3 regions of the Pseudomonas sp. FP2338 genome follow, and region 1 is predicted to be linked to each of the others. Evidence: riboswitches for the same ligand, from Rfam matches in the RefSeq annotation. Region 1 holds a riboswitch; each other region holds the start of a gene.

The links. A riboswitch is a leader RNA that binds a small molecule or an ion and turns the genes downstream of it on or off. The one in region 1 is predicted to bind cobalamin.
Region 2: it holds a riboswitch for cobalamin, as region 1 does, so the genes downstream of both, PSH96_RS19125 (ABC transporter substrate-binding protein) here and PSH96_RS12395 (CbtB-domain containing protein) in region 1, are expected to answer to the same signal.
Region 3: it holds a riboswitch for cobalamin, as region 1 does, so the genes downstream of both, cobO (cob(I)yrinic acid a,c-diamide adenosyltransferase) here and PSH96_RS12395 (CbtB-domain containing protein) in region 1, are expected to answer to the same signal.

Annotation. Positions count from the first base shown of each region.
Region 1 is NZ_CP117436.1:2,707,861-2,717,686, forward strand. It holds gene PSH96_RS12370 (fatty acid cis/trans isomerase) at 1-384, shown strand, start outside; gene nfuA (Fe-S biogenesis protein NfuA) at 479-1,063, shown strand; gene cobM (precorrin-4 C(11)-methyltransferase) at 1,275-2,021, opposite strand; gene PSH96_RS12385 (cobalamin biosynthesis protein) at 2,091-2,483, opposite strand; gene PSH96_RS12390 (CbtA family protein) at 2,480-3,181, opposite strand; gene PSH96_RS12395 (CbtB-domain containing protein) at 3,193-3,381, opposite strand; cobalamin riboswitch at 3,478-3,696, opposite strand; cobalamin riboswitch at 3,739-3,939, shown strand; gene cobW (cobalamin biosynthesis protein CobW) at 4,031-5,098, shown strand; gene cobN (cobaltochelatase subunit CobN) at 5,102-8,863, shown strand; gene PSH96_RS12410 (ATP-binding protein) at 8,909-9,826, shown strand, end outside.
Region 2 is NZ_CP117436.1:4,234,767-4,244,592, reverse strand. It holds gene PSH96_RS19165 (nucleotidyltransferase family protein) at 1-248, shown strand, start outside; gene PSH96_RS19160 (TspO/MBR family protein) at 307-747, shown strand; gene PSH96_RS19155 (alpha/beta hydrolase) at 747-1,691, shown strand; gene PSH96_RS19150 (hypothetical protein) at 1,757-2,296, shown strand; gene PSH96_RS19145 (hypothetical protein) at 2,382-2,606, shown strand; gene PSH96_RS19140 (GNAT family N-acetyltransferase) at 2,603-3,100, shown strand; gene PSH96_RS19135 (ABC transporter ATP-binding protein) at 3,214-3,978, opposite strand; gene PSH96_RS19130 (iron ABC transporter permease) at 3,975-4,979, opposite strand; gene PSH96_RS19125 (ABC transporter substrate-binding protein) at 4,976-5,986, opposite strand; cobalamin riboswitch at 6,102-6,296, opposite strand; gene PSH96_RS19120 (M24 family metallopeptidase) at 6,357-7,220, shown strand; gene PSH96_RS19115 (hypothetical protein) at 7,329-7,958, shown strand; gene PSH96_RS19110 (aldehyde dehydrogenase family protein) at 8,140-9,531, opposite strand; gene PSH96_RS19105 (LysR family transcriptional regulator) at 9,635-9,826, shown strand, end outside.
Region 3 is NZ_CP117436.1:4,577,508-4,587,333, reverse strand. It holds gene PSH96_RS20690 (DUF2066 domain-containing protein) at 51-1,091, shown strand; gene PSH96_RS20685 (AI-2E family transporter) at 1,145-2,218, shown strand; gene hda (DnaA regulatory inactivator Hda) at 2,422-3,126, shown strand; gene PSH96_RS20675 (C40 family peptidase) at 3,340-3,984, shown strand; gene PSH96_RS20670 (C40 family peptidase) at 4,129-4,668, shown strand; gene PSH96_RS20665 (sorbosone dehydrogenase family protein) at 5,208-6,521, opposite strand; cobalamin riboswitch at 6,621-6,872, shown strand; gene cobO (cob(I)yrinic acid a,c-diamide adenosyltransferase) at 6,951-7,562, shown strand; gene PSH96_RS20655 (cobyrinate a,c-diamide synthase) at 7,559-8,962, shown strand; gene bluB (5,6-dimethylbenzimidazole synthase) at 8,959-9,609, shown strand; gene cbiB (adenosylcobinamide-phosphate synthase CbiB) at 9,606-9,826, shown strand, end outside.

The DNA.
Region 1 (9,826 bases):
ACCATGCTGCGTATCGAGACCGCCAGCGGCAAGCGCGTGGTTTACAGCCTGCTGCGTAACCGCGCGCACAGCAATGTGGCGTTCCTGCTGGGCGAGGCTTATCGCTATCAGCCGGGGTTGGATACGGTGACGATCTATCCGGGTGTGCTTAGCAGCTATCCGAACTTCATCTTCAACATCCCTGCGCAGGAAGTGCCGGCGTTTGTGGCGGCCATGGAAAACGCCAAGGACGCCAAGCGGTTCGAGAAGATTGTTGATCGGTGGGGTGTGCGGCGCAGTCATCCGCTGTTCTGGCACTACTTTCACGACCTGTCGCAGTACATTCGCGAGACGACGCCGGTGGAAGAGGGTGTGCTGGATATGAATCGCTATGAAAACCTTTGATGAGGTGGATTGGTCTTTTCCGACAAAATTACTCGGACTTTGTACCTGCGTAATATTTTGGCGTAAACTGCCGGCAAGCCTGTGAGGAGTTTCCATGACTGCCATAACCATTACCGACGCCGCCCACGATTACCTGGCTGACCTGCTGTCCAAGCAGAACACCCCAGGCATTGGCATCCGCGTCTTTATTACCCAACCCGGCACCCAGTACGCCGAGACTTGCATCGCCTACTGCAAGCCTGGGGAAGAAAAACCTGAAGACACCGCCCTGGGGCTTAAAAGCTTCACCGCGTACATCGACAACTTCAGTGAAGCCTTCCTCGACGACGCCGTGGTCGACTACGCCACCGATCGCATGGGCGGCCAGTTGACCATCAAGGCGCCCAACGCCAAGGTGCCGAACGTCAACGCCGACAGCCCGGTCAACGAGCGCATCAACTACTACCTGCAAACCGAGATCAACCCGGGGCTTGCCAGCCACGGCGGTCAGGTCAGCTTGATCGATGTGGTCGAAGACGGTATTGCCGTGCTCAAGTTCGGCGGCGGCTGCCAAGGCTGCGGCCAGGCGGACGTGACCTTGCGTGAAGGCATCGAGCGCACCTTGCTCGAACGTATCCCGGAGCTCAAGGGCGTACGTGACGTGACCGACCACACGCAGAAAGAAAACGCCTACTACTGAGTAAGGTGTTCACTGCGAATAAAAAAAACGGCGCCCCGTGAGCGCCGTTTTTTTTATGCTTAAAATTCAATGTATTACGCAATCTACTTAACAAAACAGATCAACTGTGGGAGCTGGCTTGCCTGCGATGCCGGCCTATGAGTCAACAAGTCCGGTAGCTGACACACCGCTATCGCAGGCAAGCCAGCTCCCACATTTTGGTTCTGTGAATTCAGGGGCGATATAGGTGAGCATGCCCCGCCCGATACAGCGAAGACTCGCTGAAACCATCATTGGCCAACACCCGGCCCACCACAATCAACGCCGTGCGCCGAAACCCTTTGGCCGCTACCTTCGCGGCAATATCCGCCAACGTGCCCACCACCCAATCCTGATCCGGCCATGTGGCGCGGTGCACCACGGCAATCGGGCAGTCCGCGCCGTAGTGCGGCAGCAGTTCGGCGACGATCTTCTCCAGATGGTTGACCCCCAGGTGAATCGCCATCGTTGTGCCGTGTTGCGCCAAGCTGTCGAACGCCTCACCGGCCGGCATGCTGGTTTTATCGGCATAACGGGTCAGGATCACACTCTGGGCGATGTCCGGCAACGTCAGCTCTGTTTCCAGCAACGCTGCGCACGCCGACACCGCCGTCACCCCAGGGATGATCTGGAAGGGGATGCCCAACTCACGCAAATAACGGATCTGCTCGCCAATCGCGCCATACAGGCTTGGGTCGCCGGAGTGTACGCGCGCCACATCCTGGCCGTTGGCGTGGGCTGTCTTGATCAGCTCAATGATCTGCTCCAGGTGCAATTGGGCGCTGTTGACCACCTGTTCGGCCTGATGACCTTGCAATACCGCCGCCGGCACCAGGGAGCCGGCGTAGATGATCACCGGGCAACTGCGGATCAGCCGCTGGCCCTTGACGGTGATCAATTCCGGGTCGCCGGGGCCTGCGCCGATAAAGTAGACGGTCATGGGAGTTCCTGTTGAAAAACGGGCGAGCATGAAAGTTGCTCATGATCGAGGAGCGCAATTATCGGGATTTTAGTCGGCGCACGCCAATGCAAACGTCGCCTGGGCGGTTTTTTTGCGCGTGATCAACAGGCGGGCAGGGCGTTGGGACAGCTGTTCAGCCAGGGCCAGGGCCGCGCTTTCGGCGATGCCGTAGCAACCGGTATGCGCAAATGCGACGGCTGACTTGTGGCTCAAGCGGTCTTCATAACCCGCCAATTGTTCTGCACTGAAACACTGCAAGGGCAGTTCCAGCAACCGGGCCAGGGCCAGCAGGCCGGGTTCAGCCTGTTTGTGATCAATGCTCGCCAACGCGGTGATGCGTTGGCGATCAATGCCGCCGTCGGCGAGGGCTGCGTCAAGCAGGCCAAGCAGGGTGTGAACATCACAACCACGCTGGCAACCCAGGCCGACCACCAGCGTCATGCCGAATATTGGCCGTCGCGGTTGCGGCGAAACAGCCACGCGCTGATCCAGCCCAAGGCCAGCCAGAAGGCGACGTTGGTCAATTGCGAGGCGATCTTGAACTGCGCTTCCAGGGCTTCGGGTGCCAGCATCGAATGCACTTGCGGTTGTGGTGCGCCGATCACGTGGGGCACGGCCAGGATCGCCACGCCCAGCACCTTGAGCAGCCAGCTACGACCAAACACCAGCAGTGCGATACCCGCAGCGGTAGAGGCCGCGGTGCCGATCCACCAGATCTGCCGTTGCGCCAGGTCGGCGGCAGCCGTGCCCGGCAACTCCGGCGGCAGCCCCAGGGTCGGCGCCAGTACAAACGTCGCGTAACCGGCCAAGCCCCAGAGCAACCCTTGAGCCGTGCGGGTCGGCGCGCGCAAGGTGTAGAGACCGGCGAGCATCAGCGCGAAACCCACCGCTACCACCAGGTTGCCACCGGTGGTCGACAGCACACGCTGCCAGCCATTTTCCGGCTCCCAGGCTTCGGCGTCGTGGGTGTGGGCTGCGGCCCCGGCGGCGTGTTCGTGCGCGACTTCGGCAACCGGGGCCTTTTCAAAGGTTTCCGCCTGCAAAATCAGCGGGGCGACCCAGAAACTTTGCAGCAGGGTCAGCAACAGGGCGGCCAGCAGGCCGGTGAAACCTGCGGTTTGCGCAATACGCTTGATCATGTCGGCAGGTCTCAGTGGCACGGGAACGCGGCGCTGTGGCGGGTATCGTGGGCGGCGTTGTGCACCGCTTCGATATGCGAGAAACCGGCGAAGTACACCAGGCATGCGCCGAGGATCGACGCGCCGATGGCGGCGCCCAGGCGTTGGCTCAAGGTGGCGGTGCTGCTGGCGGTGTGCGAAGTGCTGCTGATGATCGACATGGCGCGTCCCTTCAGGGGTTCAGGGTGACGCAGGCGCATGAAAACCCCGCGAGGCAGGCACGCAGGGTTCTGAACAGCGCCCGCCCACCGCGGGTTTGTTATCTGATTTTTTCGGGCCGGTCTCCGGGCTTGCGAGGGGCGCTCTTGGGAAAAGAGCTGGGCCGTATCAAGTGTCTCCTTCCCATGCACAGGCACAGTGGATTTGACACTTCGCTCGCTTACCGTTGCGGGGGCAGCACCGGACTCGTCATCACGCGATGACTCACCGGTTTCCCGTTTCACCCTGTGAAGGGCACCCGAAACAAGATGTGTAGGAAAGCATGGGCGGGCGACGGTAGTCAAATGGCGCGAGCCCCTGTAGCCTTGCACCTTCGAGGTTCTTCGGCCCACGCCGAAGCTAAGAAGGGAACGCGGTCCAAGCCGCGGCTGCCCCCGCAACTGTGAAGGGTTCAGCTGACTGCCACGCCACTGCCATAACGGCGGGAAGGCGCAGCCAGCGCGAGTCACCCGACTCGCAAGCCCCAAGCCAGGAGACCTGCCTCGTAACTGATTTTCTACTTAACCGGGCGGGGTGATCCGGTGACGAAATCCGCTGCTGCGCGCCGTCGCAGGGCCTATCGTCCCGTATGCCCGCCCCAAAGGGCATCCGATGAAAACACTGGCCAAACTTCCCGTCACCATCGTTACCGGCTTCCTCGGCTCGGGTAAAACCACCTTGCTGCGCCATATGCTCGACAACGCCCAAGGCCGTCGCATTGCGGTGATCGTCAACGAGTTCGGCGAGCTGGGCATCGACGGTGAAATCCTCAAGCAGTGCTCCATCGGTTGCACCGAAGAAGAGGCCAACGGCCGCGTTTACGAACTGGCCAACGGCTGCCTGTGCTGCACCGTGCAGGAAGAATTCTTCCCGGTGATGCGCGAGCTGGTGGCTCGTCGCGGCGACCTCGACCATATCCTTATCGAAACCTCGGGCCTGGCCCTGCCAAAACCGCTGGTGCAAGCCTTCCAGTGGCCGGAAATCCGCAGCGCCTGCACGGTTGACGCAGTAATCACCGTGGTCGACAGCCCGGCCGTGGCCGCCGGCACCTTCGCCGCTTTCCCGGACCAGGTTGACGCTCAGCGCAAACTCGACCCGAACCTGGACCACGAATCGCCGCTGCACGAGCTGTTCGCCGACCAACTGGCCAGCGCCGACCTGGTGATCCTCAACAAATCCGACCTGATCAGCGCCGAAGACCTGGCCCGCGTGCGCCTGGAAGTCGCCGAGGAACTGCCACCGGCCGTGAAGATCATCGAAGCCAGCAGCGGTCGCTTGCCGTTGGACGTGCTGATCGGCCTGGGCGCCGGTTCCGAAGAACACATCGACGGCCGCCACAGCCACCACGATCATCACCACGACGGTGAAGACGATCACGACCACGACCACGATGCGTTCGACTCCATCTCCATCGACCTGCCGCAAGCCGACGAAGCGCTGCTGCTCGACGCCCTGACCCAGTTGGTGGTGCAGCACGGCATCCTGCGCGTCAAAGGCTTTGCGGCGATCCCGAACAAGCCGATGCGCCTGCTGATCCAGGGTGTGGGCACGCGCTTCGACAAGCATTTCGACCGCGCCTGGGGCGCCGACGAAGCACGCATCACACGCCTGGTGCTGATCGGCCAGGCGCTGGACGCGGCGGGCCTCGAAGCGCAATTGCGCGCAGCGCTCAGCGTTTAACCCATGCACCTGCTCAGGACTCAGCCGGGTGGTTTCGTTTCGGACGACAATATTGCCGACTTGGGCCAAACCCCCGCCGAGCTGGTGATCCTGTGCAGCGGTGATTCCAGCCTGGCACTGTTGGCCGAGGCCGGCCAGCAGTTGCCCGACGACTACCCCAGCTTTCGCCTGGCCAACCCCATGCAGGTGCAAAACCACGCCTCGGTCGACCTCTACGTCGACGAGGTGCTGCGCCATGCCAAGGTCATCCTGATTTCGCTGCACGGCGGCATCGGTTATTGGCGTTACGGCATTGAGCGTCTGGTGGAGTTGGCCGAGCGCGGCGTGCAGTTGATTCTGGTGCCGGGCGATGATCGCCCCGACCCGGAACTCAGCGGCTTAAGCACCGTTGGCATGGCTGAGCGCGACCGCCTCTGGCACTTCCTGCGCCAGGGCGGTTTGGGCAATGCGCTGGATTTTTATCGTTGCCTGGCCAGCAGCCACTTGGGCCGCGACTACGCCTGGGCCGAGCCGCAAACCCTGGCGCGCACGGCGATTTATCACCCGCATAAACCCCACCCACGGCTGAACGACTGGCAGGCCGATTGGCACACCGACTGGCCGGTGGCGGCGGTGTTGTTCTACCGCTCGCACTTGCAGGCGGCCAATACCGGTTTTATCGACGTGTTCTGCCAACGCTTGCAGGCGGCGGGTCTTAACCCGTTGCCGATGGCGGTGGCCAGTTTAAAAGAGCCCGGCTGCCTGACGGTGGTCGAGGACCTGCTGGATGAAGTGCAGGCGGCGATGATTTTAAACACCACCGGCTTTGCCCAATCCAGCCCGGAAGCCCCGCACCTGCGCCCGTTTCGCCGCAACATCCCGGTGATCCAGGCGATCTGCGCCCAGGACAATCAGCCCGGCTGGGAGGCCAGTGAACAAGGCCTTGGCCCGCGTGACCTGGCCATGCACATCGCCTTGCCGGAGCTGGACGGGCGCATTATCAGCCGGCCCATCAGCTTTAAAGATTTAGCCTGGCGCAGCGAGCGCAGCCAATCCGACGTGGTGTGCTACCGCGCAGCGCCGGAGCGCATGGATTTTGTCGCTGAACTGGCGCGGCGCTGGGTCGAACTGGCGCGAGTGCCGAATGCCGATAAACGCATCGCGCTGATCCTGGCCAATTACCCGACCCGCGACGGCCGCATCGGCAATGGCGTCGGTCTGGATACGCCAGCGGCGGCACTGAATATCCTGCGTGCGCTGCAAGCCGAAGGTTACCCGGTGCCCAGTGAGTTGCCCGCCAGCGGCACTGCCTTGATCCATGAACTGCTTGGCGGCGTCACCAACGACCTCGACAGCCTCGACCTGCGCCCGTGCCATCAAAGCCTGGGCCTGGACGACTACGAGGCGATGTTCCAGCGCTTGCCCGAAGCCAATCGCCAGGCGGTGCTGGAACGCTGGGGCGCGCCGCACACCGACCCGATGTGCCGCGACGGGCGCATGATGATCGCCGGACTGCGCCTGGGCCTGACCTTTGTCGGCATTCAGCCGGCACGCGGTTATCAGGTGGACCACAGCGCGGTGTACCACGACCCCGACCTGGTGCCGCCCCATGGCTACCTGGCGTTCTACTTCTGGTTGCGCCACACCTACGGCGCCCATGCCGTGATCCATGTGGGCAAGCACGGCAACCTTGAATGGCTGCCGGGCAAGGGTGTCGGGCTGTCGCAACATTGCTGGCCGGATGCGCTGCTCGGGCCATTGCCGAATATCTACCCGTTTATTGTCAATGACCCAGGCGAGGGCGCCCAGGCCAAGCGCCGCACCCAGGCGGTGATCATCGACCACTTGATGCCGCCGCTGACTCGCGCCGAAACCTACGGCCCGCTGCGTAACCTGGAGCTGTTGGCAGACGAATATTACGAAGCGCAGTTGCTCGACCCACGCCGCGCCCTCGAGCTGCAAAAAGACATTCTCAAGCTGGTGCGCGAAACCCGTATCGACCAGGAACTTGAGCTGGACAACGACGCCGACGCGGCAGTCTGGCTGCCGCGCCTGGACACCTACCTGTGCGACTTGAAGGAGTCGCAGATCCGCGACGGCCTGCATATCTTTGGCGAGTCGCCCGAAGGCCGCCTGCGCATCGACACCTTGCTGGCCTTGTTGCGTATTCCCCGTGGCGATGGGCGTGGCCCCCAATCGAGCCTGCTGCGGGTGTTGGCCAAAGCCTTCGACCTGGGTTTCGACCCACTCGATTGTGCCCTGTCCGAGCCCTGGACCGGGCGTCGTCCCGAGGTGTTGCAGAAGATCGACGCGCAGCTGTGGCGCACCGCCGGTGACACCCGTGAACGTCTGGAGCTGTTTGCCGCGCGGCTGATCGAGCAAGCACTGGAAGGGCCGCTGGAACAGCTTGAAGAGCCCGGCTGGGAGGACGTCAAGTCAGTCATCGAGAGCCTGCGCATTGTTGTCGCGCCGCGCCTGGACGCCTGCGGCCCTGCCGAAATGCGCGGCTTGCTGGATGCGCTCAGTGGTCGTTTCGTACCCGCTGGCCCCAGCGGCGCGCCAAGTCGCGGGCGCCTCGACGTGCTGCCCACCGGGCGTAATTTCTTCAGCGTTGATGTGCGCAACCTGCCCACCACCACGGCCTGGCGCATCGGTTTTCAATCCGCCAACCTGATCCTTGAGCGGCACTTGCAAGACCATGGCGACCATTTGCGCCAGCTCGGTCTCTCTGTCTGGGGCACCGCCACCATGCGCACCGGCGGCGACGATATCGCCCAGGCCATGGCGCTGATGGGCGTGCGCCCGGTATGGGCCACGGGCAGCCAGCGTGTGGATGACTTTGAAATCCTGCCGATCAGCCTGTTGGATCGCCCACGGGTGGATGTGACGTTGCGCGTGTCCGGGTTCTTCCGCGATGCCTTTGCCAACCTGATCCGCCTGTTCGACGCAGCGGTGCAGGCGGTGGCGGCGCTGGATGAGCCGGACGACATGAACCCGCTGGCGGCCAAGGTGCGCAGTGAGCGTGAAGCGTTGCTCAAGTCGGGCCTGGACGAAGCGGCGGCTGCGAAGCAGGCGGGCTGGCGCATCTTTGGCGCCAAACCCGGTGCCTATGGCGCGGGCGTGCAGGGCGCGATTGACGGTCGCCTGTGGCAAAGCCGCGAAGACTTGGCCGAGGTCTACCTGAACTGGGGCGGCTACGCCTATGGTGGGGCCGATGAAGGCACCGCTGCCCGCGAACAATTCGCCCAGCGCTTGAGCCAGGTACAGGCGGTTTTGCACAACCAGGACAACCGCGAACACGACCTGCTCGATTCCAACGATTACTACCAATTCCAGGGTGGCATGCTCGCCGCCGTGGAAACCCTGAGTGGCGACAAGGCCGCCAGCTACCATGGCGACCACAGCCAGCCGGACTTGCCGAAGATCCGCACCTTGAAGGAAGAGCTCAACCGGGTGATCCGCTCCCGTGCCGCCAACCCCAAGTGGATCGACGGAGTGAAACGCCACGGTTATAAAGGCGCATTCGAGATGGCGGCCACGGTAGACAATTTGTTCGCATTCGACGCCACCACTGCGCTGATCGACGATCACCAATACGCCTTGCTTGCCGACGCTTACCTGCTCGACGTCGACACCCGCGCCTTTGTGCAGCAGCACAACCCGGCGGCACTGCGCGACATGACCGAGCGCATGCTCGAAGCCCAGCAGCGCGGTATGTGGCAGGAGCCGGGCGCGTACCGCGAGGCGTTGGAAAACCTGTTGCTGGACATAGAAGAAGACAGCTGACCGATCGCTCGCCACAAGAAATAGCAGAATTTAAAGAGAGCAGGTATGACCGATATCCCCCACTTCCCGCTGTCCGCCGTGGTCGGCGCCGATGAGCTGAAACTGGCGCTGTGCCTGACCGCCATCGACCCGAAAATCGGCGGCGTGCTGATCGAAGGCCCACGCGGCATGGCCAAGTCGACCCTGGCGCGTGGCCTGGCGGACCTGCTCGCCAGTGGTCAATTCGTCACCTTGCCGCTGGGCGCCACCGAAGAGCGCCTGGTCGGCACCCTGGACCTGGACGCCGCGCTGGGCGAGGGCCGGGCGCAGTTTTCTCCCGGTGTATTGGCCAAGGCCGATGGTGGCGTGCTGTACGTCGATGAAGTCAACTTGCTCCCCGACCACCTCGTGGACCTGCTGCTGGATGTGGCCGCCAGCGGCACCAACCTGATCGAGCGCGACGGTATCTCCCATCGCCATTCGGCGCGTTTTGTGCTGATCGGCACCATGAACCCGGAGGAGGGTGAGTTGCGCCCGCAACTGCTCGACCGCTTCGGCTTCAATGTGGCGCTGAGCGGGCAGACCTTGCCCAGCGAGCGTGGGCAAATCATCCGGCGCCGCCTGGATTTCGACAGCGACCCCGCCGCGTTCTGCACGCAGTGGGCCGAGCAGCAAGCCGCCTTGCGCGAACGCTGCACCCAGGCGCGGGCGCGGCTTGACAGCATCGAACTGGATGACCAGGCCTTGGCGCAGATCACCGAGCGTTGTTTTGCCGCCGGTGTCGATGGCTTGCGCGCTGACCTCGTCTGGTTGCGCGGCGCCCGCGCCCATGCGGCCTGGCGTGGTGCCGGCGCCATCGGCGAAGAAGACATCGAAGCCGTGGCCGAATTTGCCTTGCGCCATCGCCGCCAAGCGCAAACCCCGCCGCCAAGCCCGCCCGATCAAGGCCCGGCAGCAAAACCGTCTGACCCGTCACCCGGCCAG
Region 2 (9,826 bases), 1.5 Mb from region 1:
TTGGTCGGCCTTACCCACAGCTGCACTCGGCTAAACAGGGCGTGGACCGTTACCTGGTGGCCGGCACCTGCATCGGGCTGGAGATCGACACCGGCGAAGTGTATGCGCCCTATGGGTTGGCGGATGTGGAGCAGGGCGTGTTGCGCATTAACCCGCTGCACCGCGAGCCTGAGTTGTTCGCCGCCAAGGCCAGGAGTTATCAGGCGCGCTGGCCGTGGCTCAAGATCGTTTCGCCGGATGATTTGTGAACTTTTACCGGTTGCCCGTACGTCCTATCTTCAAATGAACCCTGAGAGTGGACAGCCCATGATCTTCCTGATTTTCCTCATCGCCTGCGGCGCGGCCGCCAGTACCGGCATCATTTTCAAGCCCGGCCAGTGGTACGAAACCCTGGTCAAACCCAGCTTCACTCCACCCAATTGGCTGTTTCCGGTGGCCTGGACGGTCATCTACCTGCTGCTCGCCTGGGCGGGCTATCGCCTGACGATGATTCCTGGCAGCCAATTGGCCCTGGGCCTGTGGGCGGCGCAGATTGCGCTGAACACGCTGTGGACGCCGGTATTTTTTGGGGCTCACAACCTCTTCGCCGGGATGGTGGTGATCGTGCTGCTGTGGCTGGTGGTGGCGGCGTTGGTGGTGATGGCGTTGCGGCTGGACTTGATCACCGGCTTGATCCTGTTCCCGTACCTGGCGTGGCTGAGTGTGGCGGCGGCGTTGAATTTCTCGATTCTGCGTAATAATCGCTGATGGCTCACAAACTTTGGCCCGCGAGCAAGGCTGAGTTGGCGCAGATGCGCCAGTTCAATAAAAAGCTCGCGTGGCTGCCGCGTTTCAAAATCCGCAACCGCGTCACGCCGCGTTTGATTCAGGCGTTGCTGCGAGTCAGTCAAAAGGTCAAGAAAGCGCCTGCGGCTGAAACCCGCCGAGTGGCCGGCGTGCCCGTGCGTATCCTGCGGCCCGAGGGGAAAACCCAAGGCGTGGTGCTGGATATCCACGGTGGCGGCTGGGTGATCGGCAATGCGCAGATGAACGACGACCTCAACCTGGGCATGGTGCAGGCGTGCGGCGTGGCGGTGGTGTCGGTGGACTATCGGCTGGCGGTGCACACGCCGGTTGAGGGGCTGATGGAGGACTGCCTGAATGCAGCGCGCTGGCTGCTCGGCAGTGATGAGTTTGCCGACTTGCCGGTGTTCGTCGTGGGTGAGTCTGCCGGTGGGCATCTGGCGGCCGCAACCCTGCTGGCGCTCAAGCAATGGCCTGAGTTACTCAAGCGTGTGCGCGGTGTGGTGTTGTACTACGGCGTATACGACTTGACCGGCACACCGAGCGTGCGCACGGCGGGGCCCGAGACGTTGTTGCTGGATGGGCCGGGTATGGTGGAGGCGCTGCGTATGCTGACGCCGGGCTTGAGTGATGAAGAACGTCGGCAGCCGCCGTTGTCACCGTTGTATGGCGACTTCACAGGGCTGCCGCACGCACTGATGTTTGTGGGGGAATTGGACCCGTTGCTGGATGACACGCTACAGATGGCCGAACGCTGGGGTGCGGCCGCGCAGGTTGAGGCGCACTTGTTGCCGGAGTCGGCCCATGGGTTTATTCATTTTCCGGTGGCGATGGCGGATGGCGTACTTGCTTACAGCCGGAGGTGGATATCGGGGAAAATCCAGGCGGTACTCGCTTGTAGTGATTAGCCATTCACCTACACCCCGCGTAACCTCTGACACCCTGATTTTCAGATTCCCGCAAGGACGCACACGTGACCATTTCCCATGCAGTCGTAGGGCTATCGGCATTTTTGCTGGTGGCAGGTGTTCAAGCCGCCGAATACAACTTCTCGTTTGATGTGCCCTACGGGCAGTACGAGCGGCAATTCAAAATGAAGACCCCAGGTGACGGCACGTTGAGCTGCACGGTGTTCATCGAAAAAGAGTACCGGGGCGAGAAGTGGGTGCCGGCAGTGATTCTGGCGGCTGCCGAAGACGATGCCGAGGACGACACGCTGTTTCTGTCCAGTTCTACCGAGCCAAACGGCGGGCCGCGCACGTTCCACCTGCGCACGTTCAACCAGGCGAAGCCGATCATCGACAAGGCGCTGTGGGAGGCCCCGGATGAGAAGGGCGTGTATAAGATGGCCGTGTCGTGGTATGCCAATGGCGCCATCGGTTATCAGTACGGCATCTACGCGAGTTGGCAAGAGAAGCAGTTCGTCGAGAAGCCAGGCTTTTCGACTCGCCATGTCAGCGTCCATGCGTCGGGCGTGAAGGGCTCTGCTTTGTGCTACGTGCATAGCAAATGATATTGAGCGGGTGGGTTGGGAACTTAAAAGCTGATCGATAAGTCAGGTTAATCAGTTGCTCCTCTCCCCTCATCAGGACTTCACCATGCGCGAATACACCCTGAACTACCTGTTCAACGCCGAGCCCCGCAGCCACGTGTTCGACCTCAAACAGCCGGAGTTGCCCGTGCACGAGGCCGCGATGCACCTGTTGCAGCTGCATTTTGGTGATGCGGAGAATGGCTTGATCCTGCCTGCTGTGGATGCGACGCCAGAGGAGATTCTGAAGCAGGCGCAGGTGATGGGTATTACCCAGATTGAGGTTGTATGACACAAAGCCCGACCATTCGAACGGTCACTGCCGCCGACCTCCCGCAAGTGCTGGCCTTTGTGTTGCAGGCCCGCGCCGAGCTTTTCCCCAAGCTCAGCGCCACGGGTATGCCGGATGACCTGGCTCGATTTGAGGCCGTTTACCTTGAGGGTGACGGCCAGTTTCTGCTGGCTTGTGTTGAAGATCAAATCGTGGCTGCCGTCGGCTATCTGCCGTATGACGGGCGTTTCCCGCAGTTGAATTACCAGGGCCGCAAAGTCGTCGAGGTGGTGCGCCTGTTTGTGCTGCCGGCGTTTCGCCGTTTTGGTTTGGCAGGGGAGTTGTATCGCGCATTGGAGGCAATGGCACAGGCAGATGGGGCGGCGGTGGTTTACCTGCACACCCATCCGTTCTTGCCGGGCGCGATTGATTTTTGGCGGCGGCAGGGGTTTGAGGTGATCGACGTCGAAGCCGACCCGGTGTGGCAAACGACGCATATGCAACGGGCGCTATAAATCAAGGTGGGAGCTGGCTTGCCTGCGATGGCGGCGGATCAGTGACATAGCGTGCGCTGACACACCGCCATCGCAGGCAAGCCAGCTCCCACATTTTAACGGTGTGCAGTCCGTTAAATGGGGCGTAATCGCAGGATTTGCGCACCATCAAACGGGTCCGTCAGGTAATGCGCCTGCACCCCGAATGTCTCCTGTAGCCGCTGCGGCGTCAGCACCTCCAGCGGTTTGCCCAATGCCACCAGGCAGCCGTGATCCAGCACCGCCAAGCGGTCACAGGTCAGTGCCTGGTTCAGGTCGTGCAGCGCAATCAAGGTGGTCACGGGCAGTGCCTGCACGCCTTTCAAAATCGCCAATTGATGCTGGATATCCAAGTGGTTGGTCGGCTCATCCAGCAACAAGATCTGCGGTCGTTGCGCCAACGCCCGAGCGATGTGCACGCGTTGGCGCTCGCCGCCAGAAAGGCTGCGCCAGGCGCGTTGGCTCAGGTGAGTGGCGTCCACATCATGCAACGCCTGGCGCACGATGGCATCGTCTTCGCCAGACCACGGGCTCAGCGCCGATAACCAGGGCGTGCGGCCCAGGGCCACGGCGTCGAAGACGCGGATGGCGTCGTCGGTGTCGGCCTGCTGTTCCACCACGGCTAATTGCTGTGCGATAGCACGGCGCGACAGGCTGCCCAGGCGCTGGCCGCCCAGCAACACCTCGCCGGACGCAGGCACACGCAAACCGGCGAGCAATTTGAGCAGGGTGGATTTGCCCGAACCGTTCGGCCCGACAATCCCCAGGGTTTCCCCTTGCTGAACCTCCAAGTGGATATCGCGCAGCAACTCGGCGTCGCGTACCTTGAAGCCCAGGCCGGTGCAACTGAGTACGGTCATCGCGCATTTCTCCGGCCAATCAGGATCAATGCAAACACTGGCGCGCCGACCAAGGCTGTGACCACGCCCACCGGAATCACCTGGCCCTTGATCAAGGTGCGCGAGAGCACATCCGCCGCGATCAAAAACAGCGCGCCGCCCAGCGCACTGGCCGGCAGCAACCGCGAGTGCCCGGTGCCCAGCAGCAAGCGCACGGCGTGGGGAATCACCAGCCCGACAAAACCGATGGAGCCGACAATCGACACCATCACCGCCGTCACCAGCGCCGCGCAACCCACCAGCACAAACTGCACACGGCGCACCGGAATGCCCAGCGAGGCGGCCGAGTCGGTGCCGAAGGTGAACGCATCCAGCGCACGCCGATGCCACAAGCACACCGCCAGGCCGGCGACCGCCACCGGAACTGCCAGCCACACCGACGGCCAGCGCACGCCGCTGAGGTTGCCCAACAGCCAGAACATGATGCCGCGTGCCTGCTCGGAACTGGCGGACTTGGTGATCAGGAACGCGGTGAGGGCATTGAACAGCTGCGAACCGGCGATGCCGGCGAGGATGATCTGGCCGGTGCCGCTGGCTGAGCCGCTGGCCCGCGCCAATAGAATCACCAACGCAAATGCTGCCATGGCACCGACGAACGCGCCGGCCGACAGCGAAATCAAACCGCCGCCCACGCCCATCAATGCCACCAATACTGCGCCGGTCGAGGCGCCTGCGCTGATGCCCAGCAGGTATGGATCGGCCAACGGGTTACGCAGCAGCGACTGCAAAATCACCCCACAAGTTGCCAGCCCGGCACCACAGGCGGCGGCGACCAGCGCCCGTGTCAGGCGGTAGTTCCACACCACGCCTTCGTCGATCGGGTCGAGCACGTAACCGGCGGCCCACAGTTTGTTCGCCAGCACCTGCAACACCACCTGCGGTTCGATGGCGGTTTCGCCGATGGCGGTGCCGGCGAGTACGGCCATCAGCAACACGGTGAGGGCGAGTAGGGTACGGGTCATTTGGGCAGGTCGTAGCCGTCGATGGCGCCGGCCAGTTGTTCCAGGCCGTCGAACATGCGCAGGCTTGCCTGCAACGCCAGGGCGTCAATAATGATGATGCGGTTGTTTTTTACCGCGTCCATGTTGCGGGTCACCGGGTCGCTGCGCAGGAAGGCGAGTTTCTTTTCATGGTCGTCGGCGGGGTAGCGACGGCGGTCCATGCGCGCAATCACCAGGAAGGTCGGGTTGGCCTTGGCGATGGTTTCCCAACCGACGGCAGGCCATTCTTCGTCCGATTGCACCACGTTGCGCAGTCCCAGGGTTTGCAGCATGAATTCGGGAATGCCCTTGTGGCCGGCCACATACGGGTCGGCGGCCATTTCGCTGCTGGAGAACCACACCAGTGCGCTGGCGTGCTTGAGGCCTTTGCCTTGAGCAGTGGCGACCGACTTGGCCAGGCGTGCCTTGAGTGCGTCGTTCAACTGTTGGCCATGGGCTTGCACGTCGAAGATCTCGGCCAACTGGCTGATGCTTTTATAGATCGTGTCGATGCGAAACGGCTCCAGCCGCGTGCCGTCGGCACCCACCAGGTTGTCCTTGCCGTCGCAGTCGGAGGGCAGCACGTAGGTGGGAATCTTCAATTCATGGAATTGTTCGCGAGTGCCGACCACGCCTTGCGGGCCGACCACCCATTCCAGCTCGGCGGCCACCAGTTGCGGGCGCTTGGCGATCACGGCTTCGAAGCTCGGCTCGTTGTCGGCCAGGCGCTCGATCTTGTCGTTCTGCGCCTTGAACTGCGGCAATACGCTGTTGAACCACAGCGAGGTGCCGACGACTTTATCCGCCACGCCCAGGGCGTAAAGCATCTCGGTGGCGGCCTGGCCAATGGTCACGCTGCGTGCCGGGGCTTGCTGGAAGGTGACGCTGCTGCCGCAGTTTTCGACCGTCAGCGGGTAGTGAGCAGGCGTGGCGTGGGCGAGGGCACAAAAGCCCAGGCTGGTGATCAGGGCGCAAACGCGTAGCGGCATGGGGCAATCTCCGTGTGAACCGTACATGAAAACAGGGCAGGTACGGCTCGGAAACACACCTTTGAACGCTGCAGGTTTGCAGGGCGCGGATGTCCTTCCCGGACACCCCGCCGGTGAGTGATAACGCTTGGCCGGCAGGTCTCCTGACTGATGCGTCGTCGCCTCGCTCCGGCCTTCCCGGACGTGGTCCAGTGGCAGTGGGGAGCAGGCTCGGCACCTACAGTTGCGGGGGCAGTTTCGATTGGCGCGATGGGCCGCGCTTCGAATTCCCTATTAGTCCCGTTTGGGAACCGGCGCGGTATGGTAGTCCATCTTGGGCGCTGGGTGGAGGTACAATCCGGACCTGTCCATAACCACCCCAAGGAAGGCCATGCTGATACGTCTGGGAATAGTGCCACTGCTGTTTTGCATGAGCGCACACGCCGCTGACCCTGCGCTCGCCCGCTACACCGACGCGATCGGCGACAGATCCCGCGCCATCGCCCAGTTGGATGACGCCACCATTCTTGCCGAGGAAGCCAAACTGGCGCCCATCGCCAGTGACCTGTTGCTCCAGGTCGCGCCGCTGATCCGCAAGGGCGGTACCGGCACTGCGGTGCAGGGGTTTTTACTCGACCAGTACGCGCAACACGGCTGGTTGCCGATGATGTTCGGCTTTCGCGGTTACCCGGCAGCGGTAGCGGTGTCGGTAAATAACCAGGTGAGCGCCGCGCCGCCCAACGACGTGCCGTTCCCGGACGCGGCGCTGGTAAAAGTGGAGTTGATCGCGGCATCGGCCCAGGCCCATGTTGCTCAGGTCTGGACGTTCGCCACGCCCAATGCAACGCCGGCGCAGCGCCAATTGCTGGCGACGGCGCGCCGTGCGCTGGCCAACGGGGTCGCTCACGTTCAGGGTGGCCAGCGCTTGGCCAATGTGGGGGCGGCGATACAACAGGAACTGGACGCGGGCCAGGCCGTTGCGGTGCGCGAGTTTGCGGGGTACGCCATGGGCCAGGCGCGCATACAAAAGCCGCAGGTGCTCGGTTACAAGGTCGAGGGTGACAGCCCGTTGATGCAACCCGGGCAGGTGCTCAATGTGTATGTGATCGCCAAGGCGGGCACCGTGGGTGTGAGGTACCAGCCGCCAGATTTCTGGAGCCTGCTTTCCTCAGACGGTGCCGACGGCGTGATGCTGTCGGCGATGGTCGAGGTGACGGCAGATGGGCGCCGACTGCTTAGCCGGATGCTGGATTGATGCGTTGTACCGCCCTGCGAAAGTTCGGGCGATGGGCTGACACGCAGTGATGGCTCAATGATATTATTTTCCGCGCCCTTTCGATTTGCCTTAGTTCATGGAGAACTTATGCCTTTTCGCAACGTCCTCGCCTTGACCCAGTTGTGCACCGTGTTACTGCTCGGTGGTTGCGCCCAGTCGGTGTCGTCACCCCCACCAGCTGCGCCTGTGCCGCTTGAACCGTTAGGCCAGGTTTTGCCCTCGAACCCTTCACGGGTGGGCTGGATCGACCAGATCATCGCTCAAGACCCCGTCGTGATTTCGTCGCACAAGCCCGTCCTCCAACCGACTCCGGATAACGACGCGCGCATTGCCAAATTGCGTAAACAAGACGGTGGTGTGCTGCCCGAGGGCTATTGGGCGCTCTACAAGCAAAACCTGGAAGCGATGCAGTACGATTTGAACCACCAGCATGACGCGGCCCGTGCCGAATACGTAGACACCTACCGCGATGAGTTGAGCCGCCTCAGCGACCTGACACTTCAAACCATGGCCACCGCGCCCCAGGCGCTGGATGCCCATACCCGCGGCCAGTTAAGCGCACGCCTGAGTGATCGCACCGCGGCTTATATCACGACCAGCAATCAGTCGTTCCGGGCGGCCACGGACGCCCACATCAACCGCATGGCCTTGATGGATCGCCAATACGATGTCTGCGCACGCCAGCCGGACTGCTGGGATGCGCCGGTCAAGCACTAGCCTCGATAGGTCATACACAGGAAGCAAGTGGGGAACGTGACGGTGGATTAATCGATAAGCACCGCAGATCAAAGGTGGGAGCTGGCTTGCCTGCGATTGCAGTGTGTCAGCTAAGGAGTTGTCACTGATGCACCGCTATCGCAGGCAAGCCAGCTCCCACAGTTGAAGGGTGTTGCCTGTTTTACTTGCGATCCAGCCACACTGTCTGCGCGTTGCAGAATTCACGCACGCCGAAGTGCGACAATTCCCGCCCGAACCCACTCTTTTTCACACCGCCGAACGCTACCCGCGGGTCGGATACGCTGAAAGAATTGACGAAGATACCGCCGGTTTCCAGTTGGTTGGCAATCTCCCGTGCTTTTGCCGAGTCGGTGGTGAAGATGCTCGCCGTCAAACCAAACTCGCTGTCGTTGGCCAGCGCTACCGCGTGGTCGGCATCGCGGGCGGTGATGATCGAGGCCACGGGGCCGAACAGTTCCTGTTTGAACGAGGTCATCTGGTCGGTCACGCCTGCCAGCACGGTCGGCTCGTAATAGTTACCGGCGCCAGCGACTTTATTGCCACCGAGCAGCAGGGTCGCGCCTTCTTCGAGGGTGGCCTGGACTTGGTCATGCAGCTCGTCGCGCAGGTCGAAACGGGCCATCGGGCCGACGTAGGTGTCGGTCGACGTCGGGTCGCCCATCACCAGTTTGCGGCTGGCTTCGAGGAATTTGGCGGTGAAGGCTTCCACCACACCCGCTTCGATAATCAGGCGCTTGGCAGCAGCGCAGACCTGGCCGCTGTTCTGGAAACGCCCGATCACGGCGGCCTGCACGGCGGCATCCAGGTCGGCGTCGTTAAGCACGATAAACGGGTCGGAGCCGCCCAATTCCAGCACGCATTTTTTCAGCGCAGCACCGGCCTGGGAGCCGATGGCGATACCGGCGCGCACGCTGCCGGTGAGGGTGACGGCGGCGATGCGTGGGTCGGCGATGGCCTGGGACACGCCGTCGTTGGTCACGTTGACCACCTCAAAAATACCTTCGGCAAAACCGGCTTTCTGGAACGCCTGCTGGATCAGGTAGGCGCTGCCCATCACATTCGGTGCGTGTTTGAGCACGTAGGTATTACCGGCCAGCAAGGTCGGCACGGCGCCACGCAGTACTTGCCACACCGGGAAGTTCCATGGCATCACGGCGAAGATCGGGCCCAGCGGGCGATATTCGATCTGCGCGCTGCCGTTATCCACCAGAGTCGGTTCCGGCGCGAGCATGGCTGGGCCTTGGGCGGCGTACCACTCGCTGAGCTGTGCACATTTTTCGATTTCGGCGCGGGCCTGGGCGATGGGTTTGCCCATTTCCAGGGTGATCATCTGGGCCATGTCTTCGGCTTGTTCGCGCAATGCACCGGCCAGGGCCAGCAGCAGCTCAGCGCGTTGGCTCACCGGCTGGCGGCGCCAGCTGCGGAAAGCGTCAGTGGCGCGGTTGAGGGCGGCGTCCAGTTGCGCCGCGGTTTCGTAGGGGTAGCTGGCGACCGTTTCGCCGTTGGCAGGGTTGATCGACAAAGCGTGGGTCTGGTGAGTAATAGCGTTCATGGCACCGTCCGGCTGAATGAGTGGAATGGGGTCAGCCTACGGGGATGCATGTTTTCTGGAAACTGAATAATATTAAGTGATACGTTCACGATTGGAGAATGACTTGGATCTGGTGCAGCTGGAAATCTTCAAGGCCGTTGCCGAGCAAGGCAGCATCAGCGCCGCCGCGCAGTTGATTCATCGCGTGCCGTCGAACCTGACCACACGCATCAAGCAACTGGAGCAGGATTTGGGCGTGGAGTTGTTTATCCGTGAGAAAAGCCGCTTGCGCCTGTCGCCAGCCGGCTGGAATTTC
Region 3 (9,826 bases), 1.9 Mb from region 1:
AGTTCACGCGGTCTGTTCCAGCCGCTAAATTTGTCGTTCGGGAATCTTCCATGCGTCTGTGTAATGTCTTCTTTGTAGGCTGCTTGTCGTTGGTCAGCCTGGCGAGTCATGCCGAAACCCTCAACGGCCTTTATCAAGTACTTGAACCGGTTGCCAGCCAGTCGCCCCAAGAGCGTGACCAGGCCACCCAGCGCGCCGTGCAAACCCTGGTGATCCGCCTGACCGGCGATGCCAAGGCCGCCGAGGGCCCAGGCCTGGCGGCGATCCGCAAAGACCCGCAGCAAATCATCAGCCAATACGGCTACGACGCCGGCCCGCCGGAAAGCCTGCAAGTAGACTTCGACCCCGTGAGCACCGATCGCGCCCTGCGTGAAGCGGGCCTGTCGATCTGGGGCAGCAATCGGCCGTCGATCCTCGGCTGGTGGCTCAACGATTCCACTGACGGCAGCAGCCTGGTCGGTGATGGCCAGACGATAGCCGGTGCACTGCGCCGTGCCGCGCAACACCGCGGCTTGCCGTTGCGTTTGCCGCTGGGTGATCTGGATGAGCAAGTCGTCGCCACTGCACCGAATCTGGAAAGTGCCGACGCCACGCCCTTGCGCTCCGCCTCCGAACGCTACGGCGCCGACGCCTTGCTGGCCGTGCACGCGCGCCAGGAAGGCAACCAGTGGCAAGCCAAATGGCGCCTGTGGTTGGGCGACAAGAGCGAGCAGGGCACCGCCCAGGGCGCTGACACTGGCGCGGTGGCCGATGCCGTGATGTTGGCGGTCAGTCAAAAACTGGCACCACGCTTTGCCGTCAAGCCAGGCGTCAGTACCGAACAATTGCTCGAAGTGCAGGGCATGAATCTGGAGCGCTATGCCGCTTTGGGCCATCTGCTTGAACCCTTTGGCGCTCAGCCGCAGTGGGTGGATGGCAATCGCATTGTGTATCGGGTCAACGGCAGTGCCGATCAGTTGCGCACTCAGTTGAGCCTGGCCAAGTTGCAGGAAGTGCCTGCGGGCGAAGCGCCGGTTCAACCTTCGGTAGCCGATGGCACGCAGCCGCCGGCGGCCCCGGAGCCTCAGGCGCAGTTACGTTTTCGTTGGTAGGTGATCTTCCTTCTATATAGATAGAAGGAAGCAAATGATAGATGGAGTGGTTTATGGCGGATACGCGTCGTTGGGTGTGGCTTGGTGGGGTTGTCCTGCTGTGCGTTTTTGTGTTCTTGCTGCATTCGATCCTGACGCCGTTCCTGGTCGCGTTGCTGCTCGCTTATCTGTTCGATCCGGTGGTGGATCGCCTGGAGAAAGCCGGTTTGTCGCGAACCTTGGGCGTGGTCGCGGTGTTTGCACTGTTCACGCTGATTATTACCGCCTTGGTGCTGGTGTTGGTGCCGATGCTGGCCAAGCAGCTGTTTCGCCTCTATGAGCTGGCGCCGCAAATGCTCGACTGGTTGCAGCACACGGCGATGCCGTGGGCCCAGGCCAAGCTGGGGTTGGCTGATGGCTTCTGGAAGTTCGACAAGGTCAAGGCCGCGATCAGTGAGCATATGGGCCAGACCACCGATATTGTCGGTGTGGTGCTCAGCCAGGCCACGGCCTCCAGCCTTGCATTGATCGGCTGGTTGACCAATTTGGTGTTGATCCCGGTGGTGGCGTTCTACCTGCTGCGTGACTGGGACATCATGATGGCCAAGATCCGCAGCCTGCTGCCACGCAATAACGAAGAGCGCATCGTTTCCTTGGCGCAAGAGTGTCACGAGGTGCTCGGCGCTTTCGTACGCGGCCAACTGCTGGTGATGCTGGCACTGGGGATCATCTATGCCGCGGGCCTGATGGCGATTGGTTTGGAGCTGGGGCTGTTGATCGGCTTGATCGCAGGCTTGGCGGCCATCGTGCCGTACATGGGCTTTGTGATTGGTATCGGCGCGGCGCTGGTAGCCGGGTTGTTCCAGTTTGGCGGCGACCTGTACCCGATGCTTGGGATTGTGGCGGTGTTCATGGTCGGCCAGGCCCTGGAAGGCATGGTGCTGACGCCGCTGCTGGTGGGTGACCGGATTGGCTTGCACCCGGTGGCGGTGATCTTTGCGATTCTGGCGGGCGGTGAGCTGTTTGGTTTTACCGGCATCTTGCTGGCGCTGCCGGTGGCGGCGGTGATCATGGTGTTGGTGCGCCACGTGCATGATCTGTATAAGGATTCGGATGCATATACCGGGGTTGAAGACCCGGATCTGTAACGGTTTCGCAACAAACCCGGCCTAAGCCGGGTTTGTTGTTTCTGGGGCGGGGTGTCAAACAATTTGCGCAAATCGCCCCAAGTTAACGCAAACCTTTGATTTTGCTTGTGGTCTGCTGCATTGTGCGCCCGGCTTCACGGGTATAAACTTTGCAAACTTTACACAGAGGCCACTAACGGTTCGTTTGGAGCCGTTCAGTCAGCATGAAACCGATTCAGCTGCCCTTGGGTGTGCGTCTGCGTGACGACGCCACCTTTATCAATTACTACCCAGGCGCCAATGCCGCTGCACTCGGCTATGTCGAGCGGCTCTGCGAAGCCGACGCCGGGTGGACTGAAAGCCTGATCTATCTGTGGGGCAAACACGGCGTGGGGCGTACCCACCTGTTGCAGGCGGCCTGCCTGCGCTTCGAGCAGATGGGCGAGCCGGCAGTTTATTTGCCGCTGGCTGAGCTGATGGACCGTGGCATCGGCATCTTCGACCACCTTGAGCAATACGAACTGGTGTGCCTGGATGACCTGCAGGCCATCGCCGGCAAGGCAGATTGGGAAGAGGCGCTGTTTCACCTGTTCAACCGCCTGCGTGACAGCGGCCGGCGCCTGTTGATTGCCGCGTCTACCTCGCCGCGTGAGCTGCCGGTAAAACTGGCTGACCTCAAGTCACGCCTGACCCTGGCGCTGATCTTCCAGATGCGCCCGCTCTCCGATGAAGACAAGCTGCGTGCCCTGCAATTGCGCGCATCGCGTCGCGGTCTGCACCTCACCGACGAAGTCGGGCACTTTATCCTCACCCGTGGCACCCGCAGCATGAGCGCGTTGTTCGATTTGCTCGAACAGCTCGATCAAGCCTCGCTGCAGGCCCAGCGCAAGCTGACCATTCCGTTTCTTAAGGAAACCCTCGGCTGGTAGCCAGCCCTTGTCCAGCAAGGTTTTCGGCAACTTCCAGGCGTCAGAAAACCTGCGTTTGGGCCGGTTTGGCCACGCAACAGGCATGAATAGGGTGTTAAGGGCTTAGATGTCATAGTCCAAACAAGAAGTCACATAGATCACGATTGAATTTGCAAATCGATGTGATAGAGGGCATAGTCTCGACTTCTTTACACATCAGCCACGGTCGTGCCCATGCTAAATCGCTTCGCACCCCTCGTGCCTCTCGCACTCGTTACCCTGTTGTTTGGTTGCGCCACCCACACTCAAAACGTGGCTGAGCAGCAAAAACCACAGGTTCAAAATCAGGCAAAGTTCGTTGCAGCGCAGTCTTCCACTGTCTATCAGGAAGCTCTTTATAAAGAAGAGCAGGCAACCGAGAAAGAACTGGCCAACTTCGCCGGCAGCAAGCCTTACCAGCTTCCCGTTCTGGCCGACAGCATCCTCGAACGCGGCATGTCCCTGATCGGTACCCGTTACCGTTTCGGCGGTACCTCTGAAGCCGGTTTCGACTGCAGCGGCTTTATCGGCTACCTGTTCCGTGAAGAAGCCGGCATGAACCTGCCACGCTCGACACGTGAAATGATCAACGTGGATGCACCGTTGGTCGCACGCAACAACCTCAAGCCCGGTGATCTGCTTTTCTTTAGTACGGCAGGCCGCGGTCGTGTAAGCCACGCCGGTATCTACTTGGGCGATAACCAGTTTATCCACTCCAGCAGCCGTCGCAGTGGCGGTGTTCGAGTCGACAACCTGGGCGACAGCTACTGGAGCAAAACCTTCATCGAAGCCAAGCGCGCACTCGCCATGGCCCCGACTACGGTTACCGCTAGTAAGTAAAGTTAAAGTGATACTTGAAGTTTGACGTGTAAGCGCTAGAATCCCTGGACATTGTTGTAATCCGTTCGCGCGAGCTTTGCTTGCGCGTTCTGGTTTTCAGCGTTCGGCAGCGAAAGCCGCATCCAGATCAGGATTGTTCTGCCCATGTCGACCTCAGCACGCCTCATTTTGCTGGTATGTGCCGCGCTCCTCAGCGCCTGCGCAAGCCGTCCACCGCCGCCTGCGCCTGTCGCGGTCAAGCCCAAGCCGGTGTTCAACTATTCCACCCAAAATTTCTCGCCGGCTGCCGAAGACGTGCTCTTTCGTGCGCTGGGCCTGGTCGGCACACCTTACCGTTGGGGCGGCAATACGCCGGACTCCGGGTTTGATTGCAGTGGCCTGATCGGCTTTGTCTACCGTGACGCCGCCGGCATCAGCCTGCCGCGCACTACCCGCGAATTGATCGTGATGCGCGCTCAGGATGTGAGCGAAAACAACCTGCAAACCGGCGACCTGATCTTCTTCGCCACCGGCGGCGGCTCGCGAGTAAGCCACGCAGGTATCTACGTGGGTGAAGGGCGATTCGTACACGCGCCGCAAACGGGCGGTACGGTGAAGTTGGACACCTTGTCCAAGGCCTATTGGCAAAATGCCTACCTGAGCGCCAAGCGCGTGTTGCCGGCGAGCCTGGCGCGTAATCCTTAAGTCGCTCAGGCCCAAGTGTCGGAGCTGGCTTGCCTGCGATAGCGGGTTATTGGTGTGCATATCCGTTGCTGCGGTAACGGCTGCCTATGGTTCCGCTCTTACAGCGGGTCACTTTTGCAAGGACGCAAAAGTAACCAAAAGGTCCTCGCCCCAACACTCGGTGCCTCGCTATGGCTCGGCATGCCCGCAATCCGACAGTGATTTGGGGGGCCGCCGCGATGGGCCATCCTTGGCCCAGCGCGGCTAAACCGGCATCCCTGCCGGTTTACCCCCCAAATCACTGTCAGATTCCGGCCATCGTGTTTGACGGGGCGATTTCAGATCAAGATCACGATCAAAAGCGCAGATCAAAAGACCGCTGACTTCGTCATCGAAAAGGGATGTAAGGGCCAGAGCAACAGCGACAGCAACAGCAGAGCCATACTCGGTCAAAGGTGGGAGCTGGCTTGCCTGCGATGGCATCAACTCGGTGTACCTGATGTACCGAGGTGTCTGTATCGCAGGCAAGCCAGCTCCCACATGAGCCCCCTACAAGGCAGTTACTTAGCCGCCGACACCCGCCACACTTTATTCCCCACATCATCGGCCACCAGCAAATCCCCCTGCTGATCAATCACCACGCCCACCGGCCGGCCCATGGCTTTCTCGTCTTTATTGAGAAACCCGGTCAGCACATCCACCGGCTGCCCCTTGGGTTGCCCACCTTCGAACGGCACGAAAATCACCTTGTAGCCACTGTGCGGCTTGCGGTTCCACGAACCATGCTGGCCGATAAATGCGCCGTTGCTGAACTGCGCCGGGAGTTTGCTGCCCTCGGCAAACGTCAGCCCCAATGACGCAGTGTGCGGCCCCACGGCATAGTCCGGGGCGATGGCCTTGGCGACCAGGTCGAGGTTTTGCGGCGAGACACGCACGTCCACATGCTGGCCGTAATAACTGAAGGGCCAGCCATAAAACGCGCCATCTTTCACCGAGGTGATGTAGTCCGGCACCAGGTCGCTGCCGATCTCATCGCGCTCGTTGACCGCCGTCCACAGCTTGCCGCTCTGCGGTTCCCAGGCCATGCCGTTGGGGTTGCGCAGGCCGGAGGCAAAAATCCGGTGCTGGCCCGTGGCGCGGTCAACTTCCCAGATCGCTGCGCGGCCTTGTTCCGCGTCCAGGCCGTTTTCGCCGACGTTACTGTTGGAGCCGACACTCACATACAACTTGCTGCCGTCCTTGCTGGCCACCACGTTTTTGGTCCAGTGGTGGTTGATGCTGCCGCCCGGCAGGTCCACCACCTTGGTGCCGGCTGCCTTGATCGCGGTTTCGCCCGGCTGATAAGGGAAGCGCAGCAGTTTGTCCGAGTCGGCGACGTACAGGTCGTTACCCACCAGCGTCATGCCAAACGGCGAATTGAGGTTCTCCAGAAATACCGTGCGCGTCTCGGCCACGCCATCATGGTCGGCATCGCGCAGCAGTGTGATGCGGTTTGGGCTTGGCACGCCCGCGCCGGCGCGGCCCATGACTTTCTCCATCACCCAGCCGCGAATGCCGGTGGCGTCGTCCGGCTTGGGCGGCGAGTTCGTTTCGGCGACCAACACATCACCATTGGGCAATACGTAGAGCCAGCGCGGGTGATCCAGGCCTTCGGCAAACGCCGCCACCTGTGTACCGGCGGCGGCTGTCGGCTTGGCGCCGTCCGGCCAGCCGATCGCCGGGGCGATGTTGACGGTGGGGATCAGGGTTTTGTTCGGCTCCGGCAGTTTGGGCGATGGCCCGGTGCCGTCCGAGACCTGCAAGGTAGAGCTTTCACCGCAGGCGGCGAGGGTGCCTGCCAGCATGATCAGTAAGGCGAGTCTGGTTTTGTGCATGGTTTTCTCCTTAATACCTGTAAAGGTAGAGAAGCGCGGCAGTCGGATGGTTCAAGTGCAAAGCCAGCTTTAATTGACGCTCCACCCCCAACCCACTAACCTTCGCGGCTTGTTCCAGGTGCTCTGTGGCCGATGTGCCGACAGAGTGAAACAGGGAAGCCGGTGAGTGAGCGCGCTTGTACACAGCGCAGCTGCAATTCCGGCGCTGCCCCCGCAACGGTAAATGAGTCAAAACGGTGCTTTTTGCCACTGTATCCGCGTGATATGGGAAGGCGCGCCGTTGGCCTGCTCGCGCTTTAAGCAGAGCGCCACTTATGAGCCCGGAGACCGGCCTGGATCATCCAACAGCATCACGGTGGGCGATGCTTGGCTGTCTGTTTTTCTTTTTTCCTGCCCGCCGTTTTTGTCCAGCCCCAACGGAGAGCTGCCATGACTGATTCCCCCGACCGCGACGAACGCCACCTGGCGCGCATGCTGCGCAAAAAAGCCGTGATCGACGAGCGTATCGCCAATTCCCCAAACGAGTGCGGCTTGCTGCTGGTGCTGACCGGTAACGGCAAAGGCAAAAGCAGCTCGGCGTTCGGCATGCTCGCCCGCGCCATGGGCCACGGCATGCAATGCGGCGTGGTGCAGTTCATCAAGGGGCGCAACAGCACCGGCGAGGAACTGTTTTTCCGGCGCTTCCCCGAGCAAGTGCGTTTTCATGTGATGGGTGAAGGCTTCACCTGGGAAACCCAGGACCGCCAGCGCGACATCGCCGCCGCCGAAGCCGCCTGGGCGGTTTCCCGCGAATTGCTGCAAGACCCGGCCATCGGCCTGGTGGTACTGGACGAACTGAACATTGCCCTCAAGCACGGCTACCTCGATCTGGACCAGGTACTCAGCGACCTGCAGGCCCGCCCACCCATGCAGCACGTTGTGGTGACGGGCCGTGGCGCCAAGCCCGAGCTGATTGAAATGGGCGACACCGTCACCGAAATGGGCATGCTCAAGCACGCGTTCCAGGCCGGTATCAAGGCACAGAAGGGCGTCGAACTTTGAATCAGCCCCGTCATTGCCCGGCCGTATTGATCGCCGCACCGGCATCCGGCCAGGGCAAAACCACCGTCACCGCCGCGCTTGCCCGCTTGCACCGTAACCTGGGGCGCAAGGTGCGCGTGTTCAAATGCGGGCCGGACTTTCTCGACCCGATGATCCACGAGCGTGCCAGCGGTGCGCCTGTGTATCAGTTGGACATGTGGATGGTGGGCGAGCAGGAAAGTCGCCGCTTGCTGTGGGAAGCGGCGGGCGAGGCTGACCTGATCCTCATCGAAGGCGTAATGGGGTTGTTTGACGGCACACCCTCGAGCGCCGACCTGGCGCGGCACTTTGGTGTGCCGGTGCTCGGTGTGATCGACGGCACCGCCATGGCCCAGACCTTCGGTGCCCTGGCGCTGGGCCTGGCGCGCTACCAGCCGGACTTGCCGTTCGCCGGTGTGCTGGCCAATCGCGTCGGCACCTTGCGTCATGCGCAATTGCTCGAAGGCAGCCTCACCGAAGGCCTGCGCTGGTATGGCGCGTTGTCCCGTGAAACGGGGATTGAATTGCCGAGTCGTCACCTGGGCCTGGTGCAAGCCAGTGAACTCAATGACCTTGATGCCCGCCTGGACGCCGCAGCCCAGGCGCTGGGCAGCAGCTGCGAAGTGGCGTTGCCGCCGCCGGTGACGTTCGCCGCGCCGCAACTGATTGAAGCCGAGCCGCTGTTGGCGGGTGTGCGTATTGCCGTGGCCCGTGATGAAGCCTTCGCTTTCACTTACGGCGCCAGCCTGGATCTGTTGCGGGCAATGGGCGCAGAGCTGACGTTTTTCTCGCCGATCCACGATCGCCAGTTGCCCGACGCCGACAGTCTCTACCTGCCCGGTGGCTATCCCGAATTGCATCACCAGGCACTGTCCGAAAACACCCCGATGCTTGCGGCTATCCGCGCCCATCATGCGGCTGGCAAACCGCTGCTGGCTGAATGTGGTGGCATGCTCTACCTGCTGGATTCGCTCACCGACGTGCACGGCACCCGTGCCGAACTGGTCGGCCTGTTGCAAGGCGATGCGGTGATGCAAAAGAAACTCGCGGCCCTGGCGCTGCAAAGTGTCGAGTTGCCCGAAGGCGTGCTGCGTGGTCACACCTATCACCATTCCCTGACCAGCACCGAATGGCAGCCGATTGCCCGTGGCCTGAGCCCCAATGGAGGGCGCGGGGCGGAAGCGGTGTATCGGCAGGGGCGGATGACGGCTTCCTATGTACACTTTTATTTTCCGTCCAACCCGACGGCGGTGGCTGCACTCTTTGCGCCAACCCTTGAGACCGCCATCGCAGCGATGCGGCGACCCGACAAGCCAGCTCCCACATTGACCGAGTTCACACATCAAAATGTGGGAGCGGGCTTGCCCGCGATAGGGCCATGACGGACAACGCCTATCCCCACGCCGACCGCCAAGCCGTCTACCGCGCCATCGCCGAACGCCGCGACATGCGCCACTTCACCGGCGGCACGGTCGCGCCCGAATTGCTGCACCGCCTGCTTCAGGCCGCACACCAGGCGCCCAGCGTGGGCTTGATGCAACCCTGGCGGTTTATCCGCATCAGCGACCGTCAACTGCGTGGGAACATTCAGCAGTTGGTGGAGGAAGAACGCGTGCGCACCGCCGAAGCCTTGGGCGAGCGCTCCGATGAGTTCATGAAGCTTAAGGTCGAAGGTATCCACGACTGCGCCGAAGTCTTGGTGGCCGCGTTGATGGATGACCGCGAGCGCCACATCTTTGGCCGGCGCACCTTGCCGGAGATGGACATGGCGTCATTGTCCTGCGCGATCCAGAATCTCTGGCTGGCCGCCCGCGTCGAGGGCCTTGGCATGGGCTGGGTCTCGCTGTTCGAGCCACAAGCGCTGGCCGACCTGCTGGGCCTGCCGCCCGGGGCCAAACCCCTGGCTGTGCTGTGCCTGGGCCCGGTGGCCGAGTTCTACCCGGCACCGATGTTGCAACTCGAAGGCTGGACCGAACCACGGCCGCTGAGTGACATGTTGTATGAGAATGTGTGGGGAGTGAGTCAATGAGTGTGGCCTTGCTGTGTGTCGCTGCGGTGGCGCTGGATGCGCTGCTGGGCGAACCCAGGCGCTGGCATCCGCTGGTGGCGTTCGGCAATTTCGCCGGGCGCATCGAGCAACGTTTCAACACCGGTGGCCGTGGCTGGCGCAGCCACGGCGTGACCGCATGGTTTATCGCCGTGGTGCCGCTGACGCTGCTGGCCACTGCGTTGTCATGGGCGCCCTA